2 regions of the Shewanella sp. SM71 genome follow, and region 1 is predicted to be linked to the other one. Evidence: riboswitches for the same ligand, from Rfam matches in the RefSeq annotation. Region 1 holds a riboswitch; the other holds the start of a gene.

Region 1 (8,162 bases):
GCCAAGCTACCGTATTAGGCTTAGCTAAACTCGCCGAATACAGAGATAACGAAACGGGCGCGCATTTGCTACGTATGCGGCAGTATTCGAAAATGCTTGCGTCGCAGCGACTACTGGCCGCCAATCCTCCTGCAGAATTGAACGAAGATTATATTCAAGACATTAGTTTGTCGGCCATTTTGCACGATATAGGTAAAGTCGGTATTGCCGATGCGATTTTGCTTAAACCGGGTAAATTAACGCCGCAGGAGTTTGAGCAAATTAAAGCTCATCCTGTGATCGGGGGACAAGTGCTACGCAGTTTGTTGGAATATGCGCCCCAATGTACTTTTATTCAGATGGGTCGCGATATTGCCTCGGGTCACCATGAAAAGTGGGATGGTAGTGGTTATCCCCTTGGTTTGAAAGGTGAAGATATTCCGCTTTCGGCAAGGATAGTGGCCCTAGTTGATGTTTATGATGCGCTGACTTCTCCCCGATGTTATAAGCGGCCCTTTAGCCATCAAGAGGCTATTGACTTAATTATTGAAGGCAAAGGTCAGCATTTCGACCCTGAATTAGTCGATTGTTTTATGGCAATTCATCAGGACTTTGAAGTGTTGTCTAAAGCATCGCTGGATGATGCTTATCAGCCGATGGCACAACCTACTATGGTTTAGCGACTCATGTTTTTAAGTCGTGTTTTGAAATCATGGTTTTGAAATAAGACGTGGGTTTTAAAACACACTGATAGCGCTAAAAAAACGCCCAATGCTAATTGCCTTGGGCGTTCTATTTTATAGCGCGTAAGTGACTAAAATAACGACTTAAATTGCTACTTATCAACGGAGTGCTAAATTGCTTTAGTCACTTGAGTTAACCAAGCCAATTCATCCCCTGACATCAACGGAGAAAGTGTATTGAATACTTGCTGATGATAAGCATTAAACCAGTCTATTTCCCCTTGCGTTAACAGGCTCTTATCAATAAGGCGCGCATCCATAGGGATCATAGTCAACGCATCGAACTCATACATCTCACGCTCAGCCCCTTTAAGTGCTTCACAGTGTTGCACTACGACGAGGTTTTCTAAGCGAATGCCAAAACTCTCAGCGCGGTAGTAACCCGGCTCGTTGGAAAGCACCATGCCGGGCATCAATGCGATACCGTTGACATTTTTACCTATGCGCTGTGGACCTTCGTGCACACTTAAAAAATGACCCACACCATGGCCTGTACCGTGATCGTAATCAAAACCATATTGCCATAAATATTGGCGGGCGAAAGCGTCGAGCTGCTGGCCTGAGGTGCCTTTCGGGAATCGTGCTTGGTCGAGGGCAATATGACCTTTTAGCACCAGCGTAACCATTTTTTTATGCTCATCGGTCACTTCACCTATCGCAATGGTACGGGTCACATCTGTGGTGCCGTCAATATACTGAGCGCCAGAATCCACTAAGTAGATGCTGTCCATTGTCATCATGGCTGGTGTGCCATTGTTGTGATTGTAATGGCACATAGCGGCATTAGGACCGGCAGCTGAAATCGTGTCGAAACTTGGCTCGCGGTAACGCTCATCTTCTAGGCGAAAGCTTTCCAATTTATCCGCAAGGGTGGCTTCATCGTGCATGCGATTGGCCGCCACTTCGGCATCGAGCCATGCAAGGAATCGACTCACTGCGACGCCATCGCGGACATGACAGGCACGCATGCCGGCCAGTTCTGCGGCGTTTTTCTGCGCTTTAGGTAAAGCGACAGGATCGATTCCAGCTATCAATTTTGCTCCTGCCTCACGGGCAATGTTTTGTGCCCAAGCGTTTGCAGAATTCGGATCGGCCAGTAGTTTTACATCCTGCATGCTGGCGAGTGTATCGGCAAGAGATGCCTCGCCCTTAAAGCTTACGCCAGCGCCAACATGCTCCTCAATGCCCTCTGGGAGTTTGCTTAAATCGGTGAAAAGCTGCATATCACCATTGGCGTGGAGCAGGGCACTGCCGAGTACAACGGGCAGGCGCGGTACATCATTGCCGCGAATATTGAGTAGCCAGCAGAAAGAATCTAAGGCGGCGATTAAGGCGACATCACCACCGGCTTTTTTTACTAATGCACCAATTTCAATGCGTTTTTGCAGGCTGGTTTTACCAGCACTCTCGTTGCTAAACAAAGTGATAGGCGCGTTCGACTGTGCTGGCCGATTCTGCCAATGCAAATCGATAGGGTTTTGTTCAACTGCAACTAATTCGATTTGGGATTTATTTAAGGTTGCTTTGGCATTTTCATACCAAGCTAAGGTGTGTAAGCGCGCATCGAAACCAACGCGAGACCCTGCTGGTAGCGTGTCACATAACCACTCAATTTGTGGTGTATCGGTTAGGCTTTCATAACTGAAAAGTGTGGCATCGACTTGCAAACGAACTTGAACCGTATAGCGGCCATCGGTAAATATTGCGGCTTTATCTTTCAATACGATAGCCATACCCGCCGAACCGGTAAAGTTGGTTGCCCAGTACAAACGTTCGTTATGTGCTGGCACATATTCGCCCAGATATTCGTCGGCACGGGGAATAATAAAAGCATCGAGATTAGCAGATGTTAATTCGTTACGAATAGCACCGAGACGGTTAGCGATTGATTGTGACATAAGGGCTCCAATTGAGACTGGCATGCTATGCGAGTCGGTAGGCGAAGATCGACTAAGGATGAATGGTTTATACCCAAACAACCTGAAGATGCAGGATTCAGCGGTAATTTAACGCACTTTAGGCAAGGCCATTAATTGCTCCTGCATTAATGGCATTCACGCCATTCATGGCGATTGCGGTTATTTGCAGACCTAGTGGGCTAAGTTAAAAATAACCAACGCAGTATAAAGTGCGTTAAAAACCGCCGGGACGGAGCGTCTAGGGCACTTCACTTCCGTGTTGCATCAATTCAAAAGGTAGCCGACATTCTGTCATTGATACGCCTTGAATTGAAGCACCCTAGGCGCTCTGAAACTCGTATCTTCAGGTAGCTTGGGTTTATGTTGATTTGAGTTTTAACCGGCTCGGATTATCGCAAGTCTAGCGTGCTAGATGCAAGGGTCGCGAATAAAGGATTTTGTATACAATCGTGAATTTGTGCAGGTAAGACGCTTGAGGTTATGGGGTTTGTTGTTAATTTATTTATGTGATTTTGAGCATGAAAAGTGAATTAAATAAAAGGTTGGTCATGTTTTAATTAGGACTTGTTCCTTAAAAATTAGCAACTTAAGTTTTATTCAATCGCTAACATTTGGACCCTATGCTAACATTTGCCATCTCTACTCGGGGTCAGAGTGGGGCACATGTATCAGTGGAGTAAGCGATGCAAATACTAACAATAGATGTGGGCGGTACCAAAGCCCTGTTCGAACTTCATCTCGCGGGACATACAGAACAATATAAAATCCCCACAGGTGAAGGTTTTAAAATTGAAGAGTTAAATAATCAAATCGCGGCGTTTGAACGTGATTATGATTTACAGCATTACCAATTAGCGATTGCCGTACCTGGACTGGTACAAAATAATCGTTTGGTTTCTTGTAAATCTTTACCTGGACTCAATGGATTGAGCTTCGATACAGTCAAAACCCAGGGTGAGCTTAAGTTTATCTGCAACGATATCGATGCGGGTATGCAAGCGACTTGTGATGCCAAATATGCCTGTGAGTTATTGGTCATGTGCGGCACTGGGATCGGTATGTCTATTGCCTTTAATGGACAAGTCTTTACGGGAGCGACTGGCGTGGCGGGGGAGTTGGGGCCTTGTCGCGTGATGACAGAATCTGGCGAGTTTAGTTTAGAGCAACTGGCCAGTGGCGATTCAGTGCGCAGCCGCAAAATCTCCACTCAGGATGATTTATATCGCGCGGGCAGTTATCTCGGCATGGGATTAGCGTGGGCGGTTAATTTATTTAATCCTAATCGAATTTGGCTTGCTGGCGGTATGATGAATAGCGCTCCTTACTACAAAGGCTGCCTCGAAAGCTTAAAGCAAATGGCATTGAGCGCGCCCTTAGCTGAGATGAAAATCAATCGTGTCGATGATATGGAAACCTTGGTTTGCCGCGGTTTATCAGTGATGCTCGCAAGGGACTATCCTCGTGCATAAGGATCATAAATAACCCCGTGCATAAGGATCATAAATGCCCTGCGCATAAGGATCATCATGTTGTTCGACAATGGTTTGCGCCATGAATGTTTAGTGATTGAGTTTTAGCTGCATAAGCGACGTAAATTGTGAAATATAAAGCAGGACTTATGATGCCTTTGGCATATCGAGTCCTGTTTTTTTATTCTTAAAGTATTCAGATGATCCTCATTACCCAAAGTAAATATTAGCGATAGTTTAATTTGCATAATTCCTTTATTATCAGATGCCTAGTTCTATTTGCGATTTTAGCCAATAACACAGTTGATAATATTTTGTTGCAATTTTATTGCGCTTACGCTTATGCTGATATTTGCAATGACAACGTTGTCATTGTGTGTAAAAGGCAAACCAGTTGAAAAACTGGGACGCAAAGCCTCCGGTCTAAGGGTTCGTCTGTACCTATGATAGCGGGGATACCACAGGTTTTTCTTCGTGCAGTTGTCAGTCGTTTTGCATGGTTTTAAGAGAGTGCTGTTTCCTGTCTACGCTTTGTTTGCCTTATTGATTCATATAAAAATTCAATAGGGATATCTCATGTTCAAGACTCAAATTTCAACATCAGCCTTGCTAGTGGCATCAGCGCTGGCATCTACCATCAGTGCCAGCGTTTTTGCAGCGGCGCCCGGTAAACCGACTTTAGGTTGGGGCGAAACTAAGTTCGCTATTATTGAAGTGAATCAAGCGGCTACCGCTTACAATCAATTAGTTACGGTGAAAGATGCCGCCGATGTCTCCGTCAGTTGGAACCTTTGGAGTGGCGATGTGGGCAATAAAGCCCAAGTGTTGCTCAACGGCAATGTGGTTTGGGAAGGCCCATCTGGCGCGTCGGGAACCGCTAACTTTAAGGTGAACAAGGGCGGCCGTTATCAGATGCAAGTACAACTGTGTAACAGTGATGGCTGTACGGCGAGCGATGCTAAACAAATCCTGGTGGCTGATACCGACGGCAGCCATTTAGTGCCACTCAATGCTCCCCTAAAAGAAAACAACCGTCCCTATGCTAATAAATCAGGCAAAGTGGTGGGAGGTTACTTTGTCGAATGGGGCGTATACGGCCGTAAATTCCCGGTCGATAAGATACCTGCGCAAAACTTAACCCATATTTTATATGGCTTTACCCCAATTTGTGGTGGTGATGGCATCAATGATAGCTTGAAAGAAATCGAAGGCAGTTTCGAAGCGTTGCAACGTGCCTGTAGTGGTCGTGGTGATTTTAAAGTTGCGATTCACGATCCTTGGGCAGCGATTCAAATACCGCAGGCGGGAGTGAGTGAGCATTCAGATCCTTACAAAGGTAACTTTGGTCAATTGATGGCACTTAAGCAAGCACATCCAGATTTGAAGATTTTACCTTCGGTCGGTGGTTGGACCCTCTCGGATCCCTTCTTTTTCTTCGGTGATAAAACCAAGCGCGATATCTTTGTCGCTTCGGTGAAAGAGTTTCTACAGACATGGAAATTCTTCGATGGCGTTGATATCGACTGGGAATTTCCAGGGGGGAATGGCGCTAACCCAAATTTAGGTAATGCCAATGACGGTGAAACCTATGTGACTCTGATGCGTGAACTGCGGGCGATGCTTGATGAACTAAGCGCCGAAACGGGTCGTACCTATGAGCTGACCTCAGCCATTAGTGCTGGTGACGATAAAATTCAAAAAGTCGATTATCAGGCTGCTCAGCAGTACATGGATTACATCTTCTTGATGAGTTACGACTTTAATGGTGGTTGGACTAATACTGAACTCGGCCATCAAACCAATCTGTATGAAGCGAGTTGGGATCCCAATACCCGTTACACCACAGCTAATGGCGTTAATGCGCTGTTAGGCCAAGGTGTGACCCCAGGGAAAATTGTGGTCGGTGCCGCTATGTATGGCCGCGGCTGGACAGGTGTGAATGGCTACAGTGGTAATAATCCTTTTACAGGGACGGCAACGGGCAAAGTAAAAGGTACTTGGGAAGCTGGTGTGGTGGATTATCGTCAGATAGCGAACGATTACATGGGAAGTGGTTGGACTTACAGCTATGACGAAACGGCCGAGGCGCCATCTTTGTTCAAGGCATCTACTGGCGATTTAATCACTTTCGATGATGCTCGTTCAGTTAAAGCCAAGGGGCAATATGTGCTTTCTAATCAACTTGGTGGGCTTTTTGCGTGGGAACTTGATGCCGATAATGGTGACATTCTGAATGCCATGCACGAAGGTTTAGGCCATGGTGAAGGCACCACTCCGCCAGTGAATAAAGCGCCCATTGCCAATGCTGGCGTGGATGTGAATGTCACAGGTCCCGCCGATGTGACGCTCAATGGTAGCGGTTCGCGCGATCCTGAAAACGCTGCCTTAAGCTATCTCTGGACTCAAGTCTCTGGGCCAAGTGTTGCCATCGCGAATGCAGATATGGCGAATGCGACTATTCAACTGGGAGCAACCCAAACCGATGTCGCCTATGGTTTTAGCCTTAAAGTCACCGATCCTGAAGGGCTATTTGCCAGCGATACTGTGCTGGTGACGAACAAGGCTGATACGCCTAATCAAGCACCTGTAGTGACTCTGGCTCCGACTGCGACAGTTGAAGCGGGTAAAACCGTCAGTATAGTGGCGAATGCCTCCGATGCAGATGGTGATGCCTTAACCTACGCTTGGACTGTGCCCGCAGGCGTGTCGGCAACCGGGCAAAATAGTGCCACGTTAGTGGTTACTGGCCCCAATGTTACCGAAGCGACCCGCTATGGTTTGAGCGTGCTGGTTTCCGATGGTGCCTTAGATGCGAGCGCATCGACTAATCTGACCGTGACGCCAAAAGTGGTCGGCGGTGGATGCGATGCAACCGATCCCAATGCCGGTAACTATACTGCTTGGCAAACCAGTGTGGTATACAACACGGGTAATACTGTGAGTCATAGTCAGTTGGTATGGAAAGCAAAGTATTGGACTCAGGGCAATACGCCATCTCGCACCGCAGACCAATGGCAGCTACTCAGCCAAGTTGATCTCGGTTGGGATGCGGGTGTGGTGTATAACGGCGGTCAAACTACTCGCTATAACGGTCGTGTTTGGAAGGCGAGTTACTGGACTAAAGGTGATGTACCGAGTGTTGCAGCAGTATGGGTTGATATTGGCGCGGCAACCTGCCAGTAATCATCCAAAATTTTGATATTATTGGTTAAAAAATAAAGCCCTGCGAAGATTCAGGGCTTTTTTCTTTATTAAGCGTTAGGTTTTTTTATGAATACAGCCGAATGCGTTAAGACAGACTCATTGAAGACTGATTTAATCAATCTTAAGCAGTTCCACATCAAAAATTAACACAGAACCACCACCAATCTTGCCCGTGCTACGGTTACCGTAGGCGAGTTCACTGGGAATAAAAAACCGCATTTTATCGCCAACAACCATAAGTTGTACGCCCTCGGTCCAACCCTTAATCACCCGATTAAGCGGAAATGCGATGGGTTCGCCGCGATCAACCGAACTGTCAAACACAGTACCGTCAATCAAAGTGCTGCTTATATTGCAACTACAGTTTAATTTTGAATTTCAATCTAGTGGTTAACATCATCACTTAAAGAATGTAAAAATGTTCTTCAAGATATTTTCCCTTGTAAAGTCATCAACTTGTTTTAGTGCCTCGAATGCTTCTTGTATACCTTGATGATTATCAAGGTGCGTATTACCTTCCACTGTTTCCCATATTTCTACCGTTTGACAGGTGATTCGATGAGTTATGAATGCACTTTCACCTTCTTCGTGCCTAAGAAGGTCAATGCAAAATGCTTCAGTTGCAGCTAAATAATCAAACCATCTATCGTACTCTCGAATATCTGGAATGTTATCGATTTCAACTGCCATTTGAGCAATCCCGAAGTAATCATACAGCCACCCTATAAAACTTTCTGCTTTGGCTTTTAAGTCAATTTTACTAATTTTATCTTCGATGTGGTCAATATTAGTTGAGCGTACTAGTACCTTTATTAGTTCCTCAGTTTTCTTTGCTGCAATACTAAGGT
Region 2 (8,162 bases), on a different contig from region 1:
ACTAAAGCAATTTAGAACCTAAAGTTACTGCGCTCTAGGAATAAAAAATAGCGATAAACATTATGAGTCTATCGCTATTTTATTGTCTTGTAATTCCTGCGTGCTAATCGAACAAAAACACGCTTAAATGCAGCTCATCTAAATCGTCCTAAGCCACAGTATTCAAGATGCGGCAATGGATTACTTAACGATTTCCATCTCAGCTAATAAATTGTCGGCATGATCTAAATACTTCATTACCCACAGCATATAACGGCTGTCGACATGAATAGAACGGTTAATCTCGTTATCAAATGCCCAACCGCCGATAATGCTTTCATACACACCGTCGAACAATAGGCCGACGAGTTCAGCGCGGCCGTTTAAGGTCGGTGAGCCAGAATTTCCGCCAGTAGTATCTAAAGTTGATAAAAAGTTTACTGGTACAGAATCTATTGATTTCATATAGAAATCACCATATTGCTCCTGCTTAATCAGCTCTAACTCTTTCTTTGGTGCATCGAATGGGTCAACACCTGTGTCCTTTTGCACTATGCCTTCAAGGCGAGTGAATGGCACAGCCACTAAACCGTCTTTTGGCGAGTAGCCTTTCACATGACCAACCGTGACACGTAAGCTTGAGTTAGCATCAGCATACACTGGCTTACCTTGCTCTAGGTTGTAAGCAATAATGGCATCCATATATTGCGGACGCACCTTCATTAGTTCACCCGCTAGTTCTTTTTCTTTCTTTTCTTCAGCCATATCTGTGTCATACATAGCGACAGCGAATTGAATGAAAGGATCTTTAGAGGCTTTAAAATCGGCAACGGATTTATCCATCCACGCCAGACGAACATCTTTCTTACCTAACTCAGTTTTGGCGTACATTTTATCTAAGGTTTTCGAAAGCTTAGCTTCACTAAACTTTTTATCGATACCAAAGGCTTTATCCAACGCGGGTAGGCGCTGGTCTTCTGGCAGTGCGGCGTAGCGTTTTAGCATGTCGAGCAATACCGCTTTATCAACGCTTGGCGCATAACGACGGTCAATACGCTCCATGCTGGCTTTTAGACGTGTCATATCACGATCTTGGAAGCCCGGTTCACGCTGCATATCTGGCAGTTGTTTCTCGTTCGCGAGGCGATATAAGCTGCGCGCCGTCGGCAACATAGTCGTGCTGCCTATGTAGCTTAAGATCATGTCACGCTCTTGATGCGTCTTGCCTTTGGCAATCAAGGCATCTAATTCCGCTAAGGTTTTACCGTATTTCGCTTCACGACTGCTGTCTTTGGCTATCCACGCCGCCAGCTTAGCTTCGAGGGCTTTACGGTCGGCCAACATGGTTGATTTGCCGTAAAACTCGATCATAGAAGTGAAGTTTTTCGCGTAATTTGCCAGACCTGCGATTTGACTCTCGTACTTAATACGCTCGTCGCTGCCCTCTGGCGCGGTTTCTTTAATGATCTCTATAAAGCGTTCACGCAGCATTTTGCCTTCGGGATAAGCCCACTCAAACTCATTTTGAACTTCAGTGGCTGTGCGATATCTGTTGGTGCGACCTGGGTAGCCTGCCACCATCACAAAATCCCCCTCACTCACGCCTTTAGCCGATACTTTTAAGAAACTTTTTGGCTCATAAGGCACGTTGTCAGCACTAAATTCTGCGGGTTTACCCGCTTTAGATACATAAGCACGGTAGAAAGAAAAATCGCCTGTGTGACGTGGCCACATCCAGTTGTCTACGTCGCCGCCGTATTTACCCACGCTCGCGGCTGGGTTATAGACTAAACGCACATCACGGATTTCCAGTTGTTTAACCAGATAATATTCGAGACCACCGTGAAAGCTATACACTTGGCAACGGTAACCATCTTCTTTTTCACATTCAGCAACTAAGGCTTTTTCCTGGCTTTCAACGCCTTGATAGAAGGCGCTGCCCACTTTACCTTCAAGCCCGTTTTTAACTCGCTCAGTGACATTAGTGACATCTTCAGTCACATAGACACGTGAGCCAGGGGTCGCAGGTAATTCATCGGCGAAGGTCTTAGCTAAAAAACCATCCTGCAGCAGATTTTTCTCAGGAGTGGAGTTGTATTGAATCGCCCCATAGGCACAGTGATGGTTAGTCACGACTAGGCCCTTTGGCGATACAAATGATGCAGTGCAACCGCCAAGGCTTATCACGGCATTCATCGGGAATTCGGTGAGTTTAGAAATCGATTTTGCATCAATTTCAAGGCCTTTTGCTTTCAGCTCATCAGCCATAGCAGGCAGTTGATGGGGCTGCCACATACCTTCGTCAGTCTGTGCGCCAAAACTAGCGGCCACGGCAACTGTGAGTAACCATTTTTTCATTGTGTTAAGTCCGTTTTATGTGAATGAAGCCACGCGCAAGCTGGGCCATTTTCTCGTTTTAATAGCGTTGTTTTAATTTTAAATAACTGTGCTAAAACCCAGCATCACTCGCTTTAAAACCTAAAAAGCAAAAAGTCAGGCCGGGGCCTGACTTTATCACATGCGACACTCTCTATAACAGACTCTGAAAAACTCGCTTACAAAGCAAATACATTTAATCAAAGTTACTCAGCCGCGTTGGCTAAAAAGCCACACCTATCGCAATGAATTAGATCCCAACAAATAGTTGGGCACCCACAATCACGGCACCTAACAAGCCTGCAATAACTAACGCAACAGATCCGCCAGACACTTGATAACCCCCAAGCTGCGACTGACGTTGACGCAGTGCCATAACAATTGGCAAGAAGATGATCATCACGACCAATGGTACGGCCGCAAATCCCAGTACCGCCACAAAGCCTTCAGGCAAATACAAGGCACACAAAACAGGCGGAATAAAGGTCAGTAACCAAGTTTGAATACGGCCGGCAAACGTTTCTTTGGCGCGAGTTAATTCGGCGATAAAGTCATATAAACTTAAGGTCACACCGAGGAATGAGGTCACTAAGGCTAAGTCAGCGAATAATGAAATACATTTGCTGATCCAAGGTGTATGAGCAATATCCTGTAATGCCGTGACGAGTGAAGGTAGTGAACCTTCAAAACTATTCACCTCATATCCGCCTACTGTGCCTAAAGTCACCAATAACCAAAGCACATAACAAGCAAGTGGGATAGTCGAGCCGATTAACAACACTTTACGCAGTGATACTGCATCGCCATCGAGATAACGCACTAAAGTGGCGATACAGACGTGGAAACCAAACGAAGTAAACACTACGGGAATTGCCGCCATCCAATTGCTGGTCATAGACTCGGCAATCGCGCCCGTTGCCATGCTAGCAAGACTGACTTCGGGCAATAAAAATAATACCACCACCACGAGCAATAGAATCATTAACGAAAATAGGAAACGTGAAACTTTATCGACCCAAGCAACACCTAGCGCCGCAAAGCCACCGAGCACCAGTGTAAATAACAACACTGCGACTTGATTATCGAGCACGATATCGAACATGTTCTTCGCTTTAAGCACTAATAACGAAGAGCCGCCGGTGAGATAAGCCGCGGTCAAGGCAAATAATAAACTCAGGAAAGAAGCACCTTGAATTATTTGACCTTTTTTACCCAGTAACTTACCCGTAATAGCATGCACGTTATCCCCCACGCCAGTGCGTAAGTTAATTTCGAGCATAAGTAATGAGGTATAGGCGGACACGCCCCAAATAACGACGAGTAACACTAAAGCAGGGATAATACCTAAAGCCGCTGTGGCTAAAGGTAACGCTAACATACCTGCGCCAATGGCCGTCCCGGCAACGATGGCGATCGAGCCTAACATTTTTGAATTCACACAATAGTCCTGTTCAATAATTAATTATTATTTTATTTGAGTAAGATTTGAACCGATAAAGCCTTGCGTCTTAAATCGAAATAAGCGACACATCACTTAAAGCATCCAATCAGATCTCGACCTAGCAGATCAATTGGCCCCAATAGCTTTTGAATGTTTCAACCCAGTAGCCATTGAGGCTAACTAAATCGATTATTGAAAAATGGCATGACTTTCAATTGTGATAGCCCAAATTAATGTACCGATATAAGCATCGATTAAATAGATAGTTTGGGACATTAACAGAGCCAAACCCAGTGGGCAAGCCAGTTGTGAACAAAGAAGGGTAGCAAACGGTACGGTAACAACTTAATAGCGCTGTGATAAACGAAAATATACAAGCCAACAAAATCGCTACCTTTGTTGAGAATACCTGTAATCTTGTATTAGGCTCGAATCAAAATAAAGCCGGTCTTTTTCCATCCGATGCAGACAAAAAGGGCTTAAACACAGCGAATATGTTTAAGCCCAATCACATCATGTTGAGAATTGATTAACTCAAAATGTTAATTTACAGCTCAGTCCACGCCATAGCCCAAGAAGCGCCAACACCTGGCTCAAATCCTGTGGCAGAAGCCGACCACTGCACGCAATAGCCGCTATAAGGGAATGGCTTACATTGATACACTTTGCCATTTTTAGGCTGTAACACTGTAGTACCTGCAACGTAACCTTTCACGCCTGCTGGGAATACAAAATCAGCTTCTGGTGCAGGAGCTTGATCCTTTAAGAAGAGATCAAAGTTCTGCTGAATAACATCACCTTGTTTAGGCTCAGCTTTTACCTGCAAATGATAATGCCCAGCTTTAGGCTCAACAACGTCTAACACTAAGCTAACACTAGTATTGTTAACAGTTTGGCTCACAAAACCTGACGCTGTGCCATCATGGCTAAACAAATACGCTGACACTAGCATCTCAGCGTTACTGGTTACATCAAAGCTGACCTTCGCCGCACCATCGATAATTTGATAATCGTCGGCAAGTGAAGTGACTTCTAAGCTGTTGCCCGGAGCAGGAGCTAAATCAAATCCCACTTCGACACGCTCAATACCTGAGTTTTTCGCTGTAAAAATGTCATTTTTGCCATACACAGGCTCAATCACACCCGATGCATTTTTTTGTCCCGCTTTTAACTGGGACTGCTGGGCGTTAATCGCGCTCGCTAATAGGAAAGGCCAATTTTGTTTATCACCTTGAGTCGCATCGCTAATGGTAATGACTGTTTGCTTAGCCGCTTGCTCACCATTGGCGTCAAACACCCGGGTCATCACTTTATCGCCTGCTTTTAGATCGAGTGACGGATTGATATCCCCCACATCTTGCCATTCACTCGGCACAACAGGACCCGAGCCCAAGTTCACATCGATAGCATTGTAGAAACTATTCGTCGTATCTCCAACTTCCCACACGGCCAAGATCACTTGATAACCACTGCGACCTTCTGGCACGTAGCAGTCATGGGTCACTAACTTAGGCGGCTGTTCCATACCACCATCAACTACGCAAAAGGGGGCTAAGTCAAAGCTCGCTCGGCTCAAAGCTTGGTTTGGGTTCCAATCTTGGCGAGTTAAATAGTAACGCCAATTACGGGTGACATGATTTGCTGTGAACTGCCAACTGAACTTATTCCAGCCCGCTTTAATATCCGTCTTTGCCCAACGGCTCGGACTTTGTTCATCCAAAGGTGAAAAAGCACCATTGCCAGCACTCGCCAATTTGCCATCAGCAGGACCTGATTCAGGAAACCCCGATGGCCCCTCAACACTTTGCGGCTCCCATTGCACCGCGCCACAATTGGCATTTTTACCTGTTTTACAGGCATATGAACGCGATTCAGGTGCCACAACATAACCGTGCGCCTGCGCAGAGATACTCACAAACGCATTCGTCGCCATTACTGCCGCGGCCAATAAACTCAATTTAGAAATAGGGGAAAAAACAGTAGGATTTGCCACTTTAATGCACTCCATTGATTGCCTATCATCCTAAACATAATGATAGGCTTAGATATAAAAGTGGTATTTGGGCAAACAACAGCATTAAACAGCAGTCGTTTATCTTTCACAGAAATCGAATTCTGCGGCAACTCCGCTATCTTAGTTCACTAAAAAATCCATTTACAACCTTAGACCGGAAGCTTTGCGTCCTAACTTTTCAATTAGTTTGCCAAATACAGTCGTTATCATTGAGTCACTACGAGTTAACAGTATGTAACTAAGTAGAAATGACTTGGCTAAATTAGCAACAAAAGACAACGTTGTCAAAAAATAATTCATTTATATTCATTAAGTTACAGAATGTGAATCGGTATTTTTCTGACACCCGTCAAACATTTATCAGCACCTACTGTTATAAACTCGTGCTTGAAACTAAATCTTACCTAGGTATAATGCCCACCTCGCTTCGGGGGAGTAGCTAACTGGATTTCGAGCAATCGTCATCTAGGGTGAACATCAACATACTTGGCAACATGCCATGGTGTTCACAGCAAATCATAGATTTGCCCAGCAAGACCTGAGCACAATGACCGCACCTAGGGGTGGACGGTTTATTGTGCTTATGTCATAACCACCCCTAAAGGATCACACTTGGAAGCCCTACTTGCCTCAACCTTTACGGTTGCTATCGCCGAAATTGGTGATAAAACTCAATTACTTGCACTAATCCTCGCCGCAAGATTTAAAAATAAAACCGCCATTATTTTAGGTATTTTGCTGTCGACATTATTTAACCATTTTGCCGCAGCTTGGATTGGCCAATGGGCGATTAACTGGGTAAGCCCAGATCTGGCACGTTATTTAGTGGCTGCGTCATTCTTTGCGATCGCTCTTTGGGTGTTAATCCCCGATAAAGTCGATGCAGAAGAGAGCCGTTTCTATAAAATGGGCCCCTTTCTCGCCACCTTTATCCTGTTTTTTATCGCCGAAATGGGGGATAAAACGCAAATCGCAACTGTGGTATTAGCCGCAAAATACGATTCATTAACTATGGTGGTTGCTGGCACAACCTTAGGCATGCTGCTTGCTAACGTACCCGTAGTGATCGCAGGCCACTTCAGCGCCGAAAAATTGCCTATGTTGTGGATACACCGTGGCTGCGCCGTATTGTTCGCACTCTTAGGCGTAGCAACACTGTTCTTCTAAGAATCGAGGCTGTGGTTTTGCTGCAGAATAAAATTTCTTCACGCAATATTTTATTCTTTTAAACCTAACCGTTTTGCAAGTCGGTGCAAATTACCTGTATCGATTTGCAATATTCTTGCACACGCAGCCCAATTTTGTTGATTCGCGGCTAAAACTTGGCGAATAAGTTGACGCTGATATCTCTCAGTCGCCGCCTTAAGCCCCAGCATAACACTGGAATTATCTTGCGATTGTCGCTCACGACAGGCCGACTCAGACCTAAATGCTAATTCCCTGGCTGGCGTTGCGGCATCTGATGGCCTATCTTCGTCGACTGTTTTATATGCTTGATTCATCAAAGAATCGAGCTGAAAATGTTTATTACTTAAGCTGATGTAAGCCGTTTTTAGCTCGGCTTTCGCCAACACCGCGGCCCTGTGTATCGCATGCTCTAGCTCACGCACATTACCCGGCCATGTGTATTGCTCTAATAACTGCTGCGCTGCGGGTGTGATATTGATATGGGTGAGTCCTAACTTCGCTTTACAACGTTCAAGAAAAAAACCTGTCAGCATGACAATATCTTGCCCACGCTCTCTTAATGGTGCTACGTGGATAGGAAACACGCTCAACCTATGGTAAAGGTCGAAACGAAAACGCCCTTCCGTTGCCTCTTGGTGCAAAATTCGATTAGTAGCGGCAATAATCCGAGTATTAACCTTTAGGCTCTTATCACTGCCCACTCGCTGTAATTCACCGTATTGTAAAACCCTCAATAACTTAGCTTGCAGCCCCAAGGGAAGCTCCCCGATTTCATCTAAAAACAAGGTCCCCTTGTCAGCGAGTTCAAACTTGCCTTGCCTATGACTGATTGCCCCCGTAAATGCCCCTTTTACATGCCCAAATAACTCGCTTTCGGCGACGGACTCCGGCAATGCAGCGCAGTTCAAATAGATAAGTGATTTATCGGCTCTGATCGATTGATTATGTATCGCCGCGGCCACTAACTCCTTACCCACGCCAGTTTCGCCGGTAATTAATACCGATAAATCAGTGCCTGCCACGGCACTTATCTGCTGCTTTAGCGATTGGATCTGTGTGGATTGCCCTATGATCTCCTGCTGACTAGCAGGACGATTGAGCACCTCAGTTCCATTGGAAACTTCAACAACTTGGGATTCTAGCTGTTGCATCAATAACGCAGTA

What was found. A riboswitch is a leader RNA that binds a small molecule or an ion and turns the genes downstream of it on or off. The one in region 1 is predicted to bind cyclic di-GMP.
Region 2: it holds a riboswitch for cyclic di-GMP, as region 1 does, so the genes downstream of both, gbpA (N-acetylglucosamine-binding protein GbpA) here and L5L97_RS04260 (glycosyl hydrolase family 18 protein) in region 1, are expected to answer to the same signal.

Annotation. Positions count from the first base shown of each region.
Region 1 covers NZ_JAKKRW010000003.1:127,329-135,490, forward strand. Annotated here, with positions in the region: gene L5L97_RS04245 (HD-GYP domain-containing protein) at 1-659, shown strand, start outside; gene L5L97_RS04250 (aminopeptidase P family protein) at 833-2,620, opposite strand; gene L5L97_RS04255 (ROK family protein) at 3,325-4,110, shown strand; cyclic di-GMP riboswitch class I at 4,485-4,573, shown strand; gene L5L97_RS04260 (glycosyl hydrolase family 18 protein) at 4,687-7,293, shown strand; gene L5L97_RS04265 (FKBP-type peptidyl-prolyl cis-trans isomerase) at 7,426-7,665, opposite strand; gene L5L97_RS04270 (DUF4062 domain-containing protein) at 7,714-8,162, opposite strand, start outside.
Region 2 covers NZ_JAKKRW010000002.1:269,360-277,521, reverse strand. Annotated here, with positions in the region: partial or broken gene L5L97_RS03675 (methyl-accepting chemotaxis protein) at 1-22, shown strand, start outside; gene L5L97_RS03670 (S46 family peptidase) at 181-2,337, opposite strand; gene L5L97_RS03665 (aromatic amino acid transport family protein) at 2,606-3,781, opposite strand; gene gbpA (N-acetylglucosamine-binding protein GbpA) at 4,344-5,789, opposite strand; cyclic di-GMP riboswitch class I at 5,913-6,012, opposite strand; gene L5L97_RS03655 (TMEM165/GDT1 family protein) at 6,423-6,977, shown strand; gene norR (nitric oxide reductase transcriptional regulator NorR) at 7,028-8,162, opposite strand, start outside.